2 regions of the Thiomicrorhabdus immobilis genome follow, and region 2 is predicted to be linked to the other one. Evidence: riboswitches for the same ligand, from Rfam matches in the RefSeq annotation. Region 2 holds a riboswitch; the other holds the start of a gene.

Region 1 (4,318 bases), 890 kb from region 2:
CTTGGGATTGTTCATTGGTTGTTGTATACACTTGAGAGACAAGGTCTTCGACTTCTTGAATGCTGTGAACCATTTTTTCAAATACGCTGTTGGTCTCTTCAACTAAGCTAGTACCCGTGGTAATTTGTTGTATCGCTGAGCCAATAAGGGTTGAGATGTCTTTAGCGGCTTCGGCCGATTTACTGGCAAGGTTTCGGACTTCTCCAGCAACCACGGCAAAGCCGCGACCATGTTCGCCTGCTCTTGCCGCTTCAACGGCGGCATTAAGTGCTAATAGATTGGTTTGGAAGGCAATGCTATCAATCACCGAAGTGATTTCACCAATTTTTTTACTCAGTTCAGTAATGCCTGCCATCGCTTCAAGGGTTTTGTTCATTACATCAATACCGCTACTGGCTTGTGTAACTGTTTCATGGGCAAGTTTATTCGCCTGAATCGAGTTATCGGTTGAATTTTTAAGTGTTGCGGTCAGCTCTTCCATGCTTGCCGCCGTTTCTTCAAGCGAGGCGGCTTGCTCCTGGGTTCTTTGAGATAAATCCTCACTGGCTACCGCGACTTCTCTCGCCATACCGCCAATTTCTTGTGCACCGGTATTTACTCGGCTTAAGGTGTGACTGAAACTTTTTATAGCATCGTTTGTGGCGGTCTGCATTTCTAATAGTTCCGCTTGATATTCACCTGATAAACGATGGGTCAGGTCTCCTGTCGCCATGTTGGATAAAATGACATTCAGATTTTCTGTGATTTGAGAAAAGTTTTCCAACAGTAGGTTGATGGATTGTGAAATCTGTAATTCAAATCCATGCAGTTTCGTCTCATCTATACGACGTGATAGGATGCCTTTAGCGGCATCGGCAATAATGCTTTCAATGTTCTCTTCGATAGCCAATTGATCGGTCATATTTTTCCATTCGGCTACTGTCCCAATACGATTATTGTTTTCATCAAAAATCGGATCAACAATTAAATCAATGATGGCGTTTCCCACATGGATTCTCGATTGATAACTTTCTTTTAGGTTGTCTAGTAGGGAAGCCTGGTGTTCCGGGTGTTGGTGAAATACATCAATGCTTTGACGTATCAATTTGTCACTATCAAAGTTAGGAAGGTCTTTTTTGATTTCATTCTCAACACTTTTAAGCATCTGAATAACGGAATCATTCATAAATATAATGCTACGGAATCGGTCGATAACCATGATATTGGACGATGCGGCTTTAAGTGCGCTTTCAACACGCATGGAGTTCGCTAACGCCGCCTTAACATCATCCAAGTCCGCACCGAGCTTGATTTGCATCGACTTCAAACGACCGAAAGTCTTGGATACCAGGCTGTTGCCCCTTGAGTCGATTTCTCCGTGAAAGTTCCCCTCGGAAATAGCCGTGATTTTTTCAGACAACAGATTGAGGCGTTTACCATTTAGCCAGCTGCTCAAGACAATTAGAAAGACCAGCGCGATATCAATAACTTCAAATACGACTGTGGGAATGACGCTTTCAATTTCAGGGAACAGTAGGGTGGTAAAAATCGATACGAGTAGAAGTGTGGATAATATAAAGGCAATCGCAGATTGATTGAGTTGCAAAAGAGGGTTGAAAGTTTCGGTCAGGTTTTTAACATTACCGTTGCGAAGGGCTATTTTGCCTTTAGCGATCAGTCGGTAGGCATTTTCAGCGGCGGAAATCTGTTCTCTGGTTGCCGGAGTTCTTACCGACATATAACCAGTCATTTCGCCATGTTCAAATATTGGCGTCGCATTTGCAATTACCCAATAGTGGTCGCCGTTTTTTCTACGGTTTTTTACGGTTTGCGACCAGGGTTTACCTTCTTTTAAGGTTGACCAAAAATCCTCAAATACAGCAGCGGGAACATCAGGATGGCGCAAGATATTGTGAGGTTGACCGACCAGTTCACTCCAGGAAAAACCACTTGCTTCAATAAAGGCTTCATTCGCGGATATGATATTGCCGCGCAAGTCGGTCCTTGAAACAATCGTAGTATCTTTAGGTAGATTGAATTCTTTTTGGGTAACAAGTCCATTGTCTCGCATGCTACGTTTACCTTTATTGGATTTGGTTGTTTTTTATCTATTCTGATTCTATTTTAGGAAGCCTGTTCTATGCCAGGGGGCGGTGGTGTTGTATTTTTAAGCAACCTGGCGGTCTTAAGGTTGTTAAGATCCATGGCTTTCCGTCCTTGTTTCGCAACAAGTTTGGCTAAATCTAATGTAGTGTTTTTATCAAGTAGGGTTCAATATCATTTGAATAAAAATAAACCCCTTAATCTCAGTATGTTATTGATTTTAAAAAAAGGATATTCAAATAAAATGATATCTAAATAGAAGAAGTTTATAAGGTTTAATCAAGTTAGTATTGAGAAACTAATCGCTATGATGGCGTTTTCCCATATCGATTAAGCGTTTTTTATAGGCGAAAAAATCTTCCAAGGCTTCTTGTTCAAAATGACTGAGTGATGCAAATTCTAGCTTTAGGTAGATTTTATCTTCGGTGTTATGCCGGTGAGTAACTGAGGTGTTAATCGATAAGGTGGTGAACTCGCCTAATGCGGGAATTTCAAACTCTAACTTGAGCTCGGTACCCTCTTTAGCCCCACGGGGAGTGATGACCCCCGCTTCGAATAAAGACAAGTCTACCAATGTGGCTTCTGCCGATGCGTTTTTACCGATCAGTAAGGCCTTGCGATCTGTTTTGTAGATAGGGCTTTTCATTGTCTTGGAAACCAGTCAAGTGAGATTGTTCAATGTCTTTATTGGTGGATTATGCATCAAAACGTTTGTGAAAGTTTGAAAATTCTTCAATTGTCAGTATGCGGTATCGACTTAACTACATGAATATTAATCAATAAAGATTATGATTAACAGGGCGGGTGGATAATTCTTAACCCATAACAGGGGATGTCGGCCATCATTACAGGAAGCGAGATGGCCTTCAGGATGAGAGTTGCCAGGTTATTGAGAGGGGGCGCTCCGTGCAACGCCATCTTTTAGTTTACTTTATGGTTGATTTTAAAAGAGGTTACGGTGGTGTTTACGAGGAGCAGCTTAAGGCAAGCCCTTTATTATGCTTGTGCGGGGGTTGCAAATAGTGACGATGGCTTTGCTCAAGAAAAACCTCAGCTGGATTATAGGGCTGCCTAAGCCATTGCATCCAGTTTTCCAATGGTTTTACATTGCCCTGGGTGGTGGATTCGATAACCTCTTGAGCGATATAGTTGCGTAAGGTCAAAAGCGGCACGTTTTCTTTTAAACACTGTTGGCGCTGTGTTTTAGATTGTTCAGATATGCGTTCACGATAGCGCTTTTGCCAGTTTTGCCATGCTTTTGAGTCCAAAAGGTAGTCGGTGAACAGATGGTGTTGTTCTGTATCGAAGTGGGTCAGTAGCGTAAAGAAATAGTGAAAGTCGAGCTGAGATTCGTCCATTAAAATCAGTGTGTCAGCAATGAAATGTTTGTCTTCTTCAACCGGGTCGACCAGTCCGAATTTGCGCCCCATCTTAAGAAGATATTCCTGGTTGAATGTTTCAATATAGTGGTCGATCGCATGTTCGATATCTGCACTTGAAACTAGGTTGATAAAAGCTTGTCCGAGTACTTGGCAGTTCCATAGGCCGATATTGGGTTGTTGGCTGTATGCATAGCGACCTTCAGTGTCGGAGTGATTGCAAATATAGTGGATTTTGCAATCATCCAAAAAGGCATAAGGGCCAAAATCGAACGTTTCACCTGCTACCGACATGTTATCGGTGTTCATCACCCCGTGACAGAAGCCCACACTTTGCCAACCGGCAATCATGCTTGCGGTGTTTTGCATGATGGTTTTCAAGAGTGTGGCATAACGCTGTTTTTCATCTTTAATACAACTTAGTTCAGGGTAGACCGTTTCAATGACATACTCAGCGAGTTGTTTTTGTTGTTCAATATCGCCTTGTTGGGCTAGCCATTCGAAATGCCCAAAACGGATATGCGTTTTTGCGATGCGAATATAAGTGGCCCTTGGTTCAGATTGCTCCCTCTGAACACTTTCTGGACTACCGCAAATACTTAAACAGCGAGTGGTCGGAATGCCAAGCGCATCGAGTGCTTCACCTATTAAATATTCCCTGATTGCGGAGCGAAGTACCGCACGCCCATCACCTCGTCGAGAGTAAGGTGTTCTGCCGCAGCCTTTAAGGTGTAAATCCCAGTATTGGTTGTCTTTATCTTTGATTTGCCCTAGTAATACGCCACGTCCATCACCAAGGTCGGGGTTGTAATAACCAAATTGATGTCCGGTATATTTTTGCGCCAAAGGCTCGAATT
Region 2 (4,318 bases):
TGTTAGACCCTCGCAAAGCTACGGATGCACTTTCCAGTCGTATCAACCGTTTACTCTATCGCCAGTTAATTGATTTTAATGAGCGTTTTGAAGCGGTTCCAGACTTGGCTTCTTGGCAACAAGTTTCCGATACCCGTTATGTATTCACTTTGCAAGAAATATCGGTGTTTCATAATGGCCAGCCCCTGACTGCGGAAGATGTGGCCGCGACCTATCAAAGTATTCTCGACCCGGATTTTGGCTCTGCTCATAGAGGCTCTTTGAAAGGCATCACTTCAATTAAGGTGTTGAACCCTAAGCAAGTAGAGTTTGTGTTAGAGAAAGCCGATGCTTTGTTTGTAGGGCGTTTGGTGATTGGAATCCTGCCTAAAAATCTGCTTGAGCAACAGCATCCATTCCATGAGAAACCGGTCGGTTCCGGTGCATGTGAGTTCGTGTCATTATCGGAACAGAAGCTGGTGATTCAACGTCGTAATGATCACATCCAACTGGTGTTTATTCCGGTTAAAGACGCTACGGTCAGGGTCTTGAAGCTTAAGAAAGGGGAATTGGATATTATTCAAAACGACCTTTCGCCAGAATTGGTGCAGTACTGTTTAAAACAACCTGAATTAGCGGTAACTTGGCATAAAGGAACCAATTTGGGTTATATCGGTTTCAACTTTGAAGACCCGTTACTCGCACAGCCCGAATTGCGCCAGGCCATCGCCCACGGTATTGATAGGCAAGCTATTGTGGATGCGATGTTTTCCGGCCATGCCCGTCTAGCCGGTGGTTTGCTGGTTCCGGAGCATTGGTGTGGTGTAGAGGATATGCCCGCTTATGAGTACAACCCTCAGAAGGCGAAATCCTTATTAAAAGAGCTCGATTTCTCTTCTTTACCAGCAGGCCTGGTCACTTTTAATGAACAGAATGAACCGATTATCAGCTTGAGTTATAAAACCTCCAATGATCCCACGCGTATACGATTGGCGACGATTTATCAATCGCAATTAAAACAAGTGGGGATTCACCTCAATATACAAAGTTATGACTGGGGAACCTTTTACAGCGATATTAAAAAAGGCCGATTTCAGCTTTATAGCTTGGCGTGGGTCGGCATAAAGAGCCCGGATATTTTCCAGTATGTATTCGATTCTGAAGCGATTCCCCCCAGTGGAGCGAATCGGGGACGTTACCGTGATGCTGAAGCGGATGCGTTGATTCGTTCAGCCGGTAAAACCCAAGAATTGGCAAAACAAGCCGAGCTCTACCAAACCTTGCAGCGTCATTTGCAAAAAACCTTAGCGACGATGCCTTTGTGGTACGAAGACCAGTATGCGGTGGCGAGAAAGGGCGTAAGCGGAAATGTTCTCTACTCGGATGGACGTTTGGATGGCTTGCTTGATTGTCACAAAGTGTGACTTGATTTCGAATGGCGAGAAAGAGGATTAGTGGTTCTAAAAATACGGCCTTTATGGTTTTGTAACCATAAAGGCCGTATCAAACAAACTTCAAAGCATTTCAGGTAGAGACGTTTTGAGTCGTGCAGAGGAGAGAGCGCTTTTGTCCCTATGCTTCAGTTTTTATGCTTCGGTTTTTTTAACGTCTTCCTTTTCCACCCGAGGTTGTGGACGTTGAAGTGCTGGTTGTATCGTTAATGTTTCCGGTCTCGCTTTCAGAGTATACAATCGCATCAAACTCTTCTTGGCTGATGTGTGTCGGTGTGTATTCGAATCCACCGTCAACAACAAGGCTGTAGAAACTTCTTAAGTGATTTCTAGAACCTTTCAGTAAGTTGCTGTAAACATTCTGGATGTCGGATTTTTTCACGATATTCAGTTGGTTGTTTAAGTCAGCAATATCAAGTTCTTCAATTTCCGTTCCCACTTTCAATGCTTGTTCATAACTGTATGAACCATAGTCAACCAATGCGTGATAAAGTTCGGTAAAAGCTGGGTCTGTGTACTCTCCAATCGCATCCGACTTAACAGGGTCTTCAATACCATATTTAGTTAACAAACTGGCAACACTATCGGTATGTTTCTGTTCTGAATCGGCTATGTTTTGAAAAATAGGCATACCCCAAACGTCATATAAACTTAGGTAGACATCTCGTGCTAGTTTTTCTTCTTCACGCATGAACTTTAAGCTGTCGCTTTCAAAACTGGTTAAGGAAGAGGTGGTTGCTGTTTGAGTGTCGGTTGATGTTGAGCTTTGTTGATTCCATTTACCGGCAACCGCATATGGACTGCTTACGGCTAAAATGGCAAAAGTAACTAAGGCTGTTTTGAATATTGAATTTTTCATTTTTATTTCCTTTAATATCTTATCTTTGTTCGATATTGAGATATTGAAGGCACAAAAATGTGAGAAGGGACAATAATGGAGTGACCTATTAGAGCGAACTATTAGACCATTCATTATTTGGCAACCGGCTATCTTATAAGCTTGATATCAATAAGACCCTTGGCTTTCCGTCCTTGCTTCACAACAAGTTTGGCGCAACAAATAATTGTTTAAATTCGAAAACTAATCTGTGTAAGCAGTAGTTTGTCGATTTAATTCTAGTTTAGGGATATAGCTTGGTTATGCAAATCACCCTCTAGGGTGAGATTTAATGATTTACTCTATGAAAATTTTTATGGATTTGAAACAGACTTATTTATGACATTGCCGATTATATAGGACTTTGCGTACCTTCTATCAAGCTAAGATGTTGTTATGTGTCGATATTTTGGTTTTCCGTCTACAATCTTAAAATATATCACCCATGTTGTTTTATTTTTCGTAATCCATTTAATGCTTGGTGAATCAAGGGTAGAATAATGGCTGTTTTTTAATTTAGTTCAGTGATCATTTTTGTCGTATTCAATCCGCATATCAATTTCAGACCAATCCCTCACGCTTTTTGAGAATAGGGTTTTATCCAAAACCTATCCGGTCAGCACCGCTTTTAATGGCATTGGTTGTCAGAAAGATTCTGGACAAACCCCTTTAGGTAAACACATCGTGCGAGCCATGATAGGGAGAAACCAGCCGATTAACTCGGTGTTTGTGGCTAGAAGAGCTACCGGTGAAATTTATTCGGCTGAGTTGGCACAACAATTTCCAGATAGAGATTGGATTTTAAGCCGTATCCTTTGGTTATCCGGCACTGAAAAAGGCATTAACCGATTGGGTTCAGTGGATACCATGCAACGCTATATCTATATTCACGGTACCCCCGACAGAGAGCCTATGGGGCAACCTGTTTCACATGGCTGTATCCGTATGCGTAACCAGGATATTATCGAGCTGTTCGATTTGATCGATATCCAGACGCCAGTGGAGATTGTCGCTTGATCGCTTATATGCTTCGTTTGATTGGTTCGGTGTTATTCGTTTCCTGGATTGTCGGGACTCTTGTGTTCTTTTTGATTCATTTAGTCCCAGGGGATCCGGTTGCGGTGATGTTAGGCGATTGGGCTAGCCCGACAGATGAGAACGCCTTACGCCAACAGCTGGGCTTGCATTTGCCGATTTGGACACAATATATCCAATACCTAACAGGCCTGTTGCAGTTTGACTTAGGGCAATCGCTGTTTTTTCAACAACCCGTAGCCGAACTGATTTCCGAGCGGTTTCCAATGACATTGCAGTTGGCGGTCATGGCCTTGTTGGTGGCGGTGTTGATCGCTTTTCCGCTTGGGCTTTGGGCGGCATTACGTGCCGGTAAATGGCCGGACCATCTCTCGATGACCGTTTCTTTGATAGGTGTGTCAATTCCTAATTTTTGGCTTGGGCCAATGTTGATTTTGGTGTTTTCATTGGGCCTGTCGTGGCTACCGGTAAGTGGTGTGGAACAACCTTTTGCTTGGGTTTTGCCGTCTATCACCTTGGGAACGGCCTTGGCGGCTATCTTGGCCAGAATGTTACGCGCCTCCTTGTTAGAGGTGATGCACGAAGATTATATTCGTACCGCACAAGCCAAAGGGTTGCCGTCTTCTATCGTATACGGAAAGCACGCTCTATTGAATGCATTGCTGCCGGTAGTCACCATTTTAGGTTTACAGCTTGGCACCTTATTGGGTGGCGCGGTAATCACCGAGGTGGTTTTCGATTGGCCAGGCTTGGGGCAATTGTTGGTGGAGTCTATCCAACGTCGTGATTATCCGGTGGTGCAAGGTTGTATCTTGGTCATCAGTGTTGCCTACATCACCATCAACGGTCTTACAGAGCTGGTTTATGCTTGGCTGGATCCAAGAATCAGGGTGGCGAGTTAATGTTGAGAGTCGTGAGTTATGTGATTGTCTTTGCCTGGTTGGCTTTGGCTATATTGGGCTTTTTGATTGGCGAT

What was found. Region 2 has a riboswitch for cyclic di-GMP ahead of L6421_RS06320 (DUF2202 domain-containing protein). Riboswitches for the same ligand answer to the same signal wherever they lie in the genome.
Region 1: it holds a riboswitch for cyclic di-GMP, as region 2 does, so the genes downstream of both, L6421_RS02175 (methyl-accepting chemotaxis protein) here and L6421_RS06320 (DUF2202 domain-containing protein) in region 2, are expected to answer to the same signal.

The regions. Positions count from the first base shown of each region.
Region 1 is NZ_AP024202.1:503,645-507,962, forward strand. Features, by position in the region: gene L6421_RS02175 (methyl-accepting chemotaxis protein) at 1-2,050, opposite strand, end outside; cyclic di-GMP riboswitch class I at 2,147-2,227, opposite strand; gene L6421_RS02180 (hypothetical protein) at 2,381-2,728, opposite strand; gene L6421_RS02185 (protein adenylyltransferase SelO) at 3,048-4,318, opposite strand, start outside.
Region 2 is NZ_AP024202.1:1,395,774-1,400,091, reverse strand. Features, by position in the region: gene L6421_RS06325 (ABC transporter substrate-binding protein) at 1-1,403, shown strand, start outside; gene L6421_RS06320 (DUF2202 domain-containing protein) at 1,582-2,289, opposite strand; cyclic di-GMP riboswitch class I at 2,406-2,493, opposite strand; gene L6421_RS06315 (L,D-transpeptidase) at 2,842-3,324, shown strand; gene nikB (nickel ABC transporter permease) at 3,321-4,244, shown strand; gene L6421_RS06305 (ABC transporter permease) at 4,244-4,318, shown strand, end outside.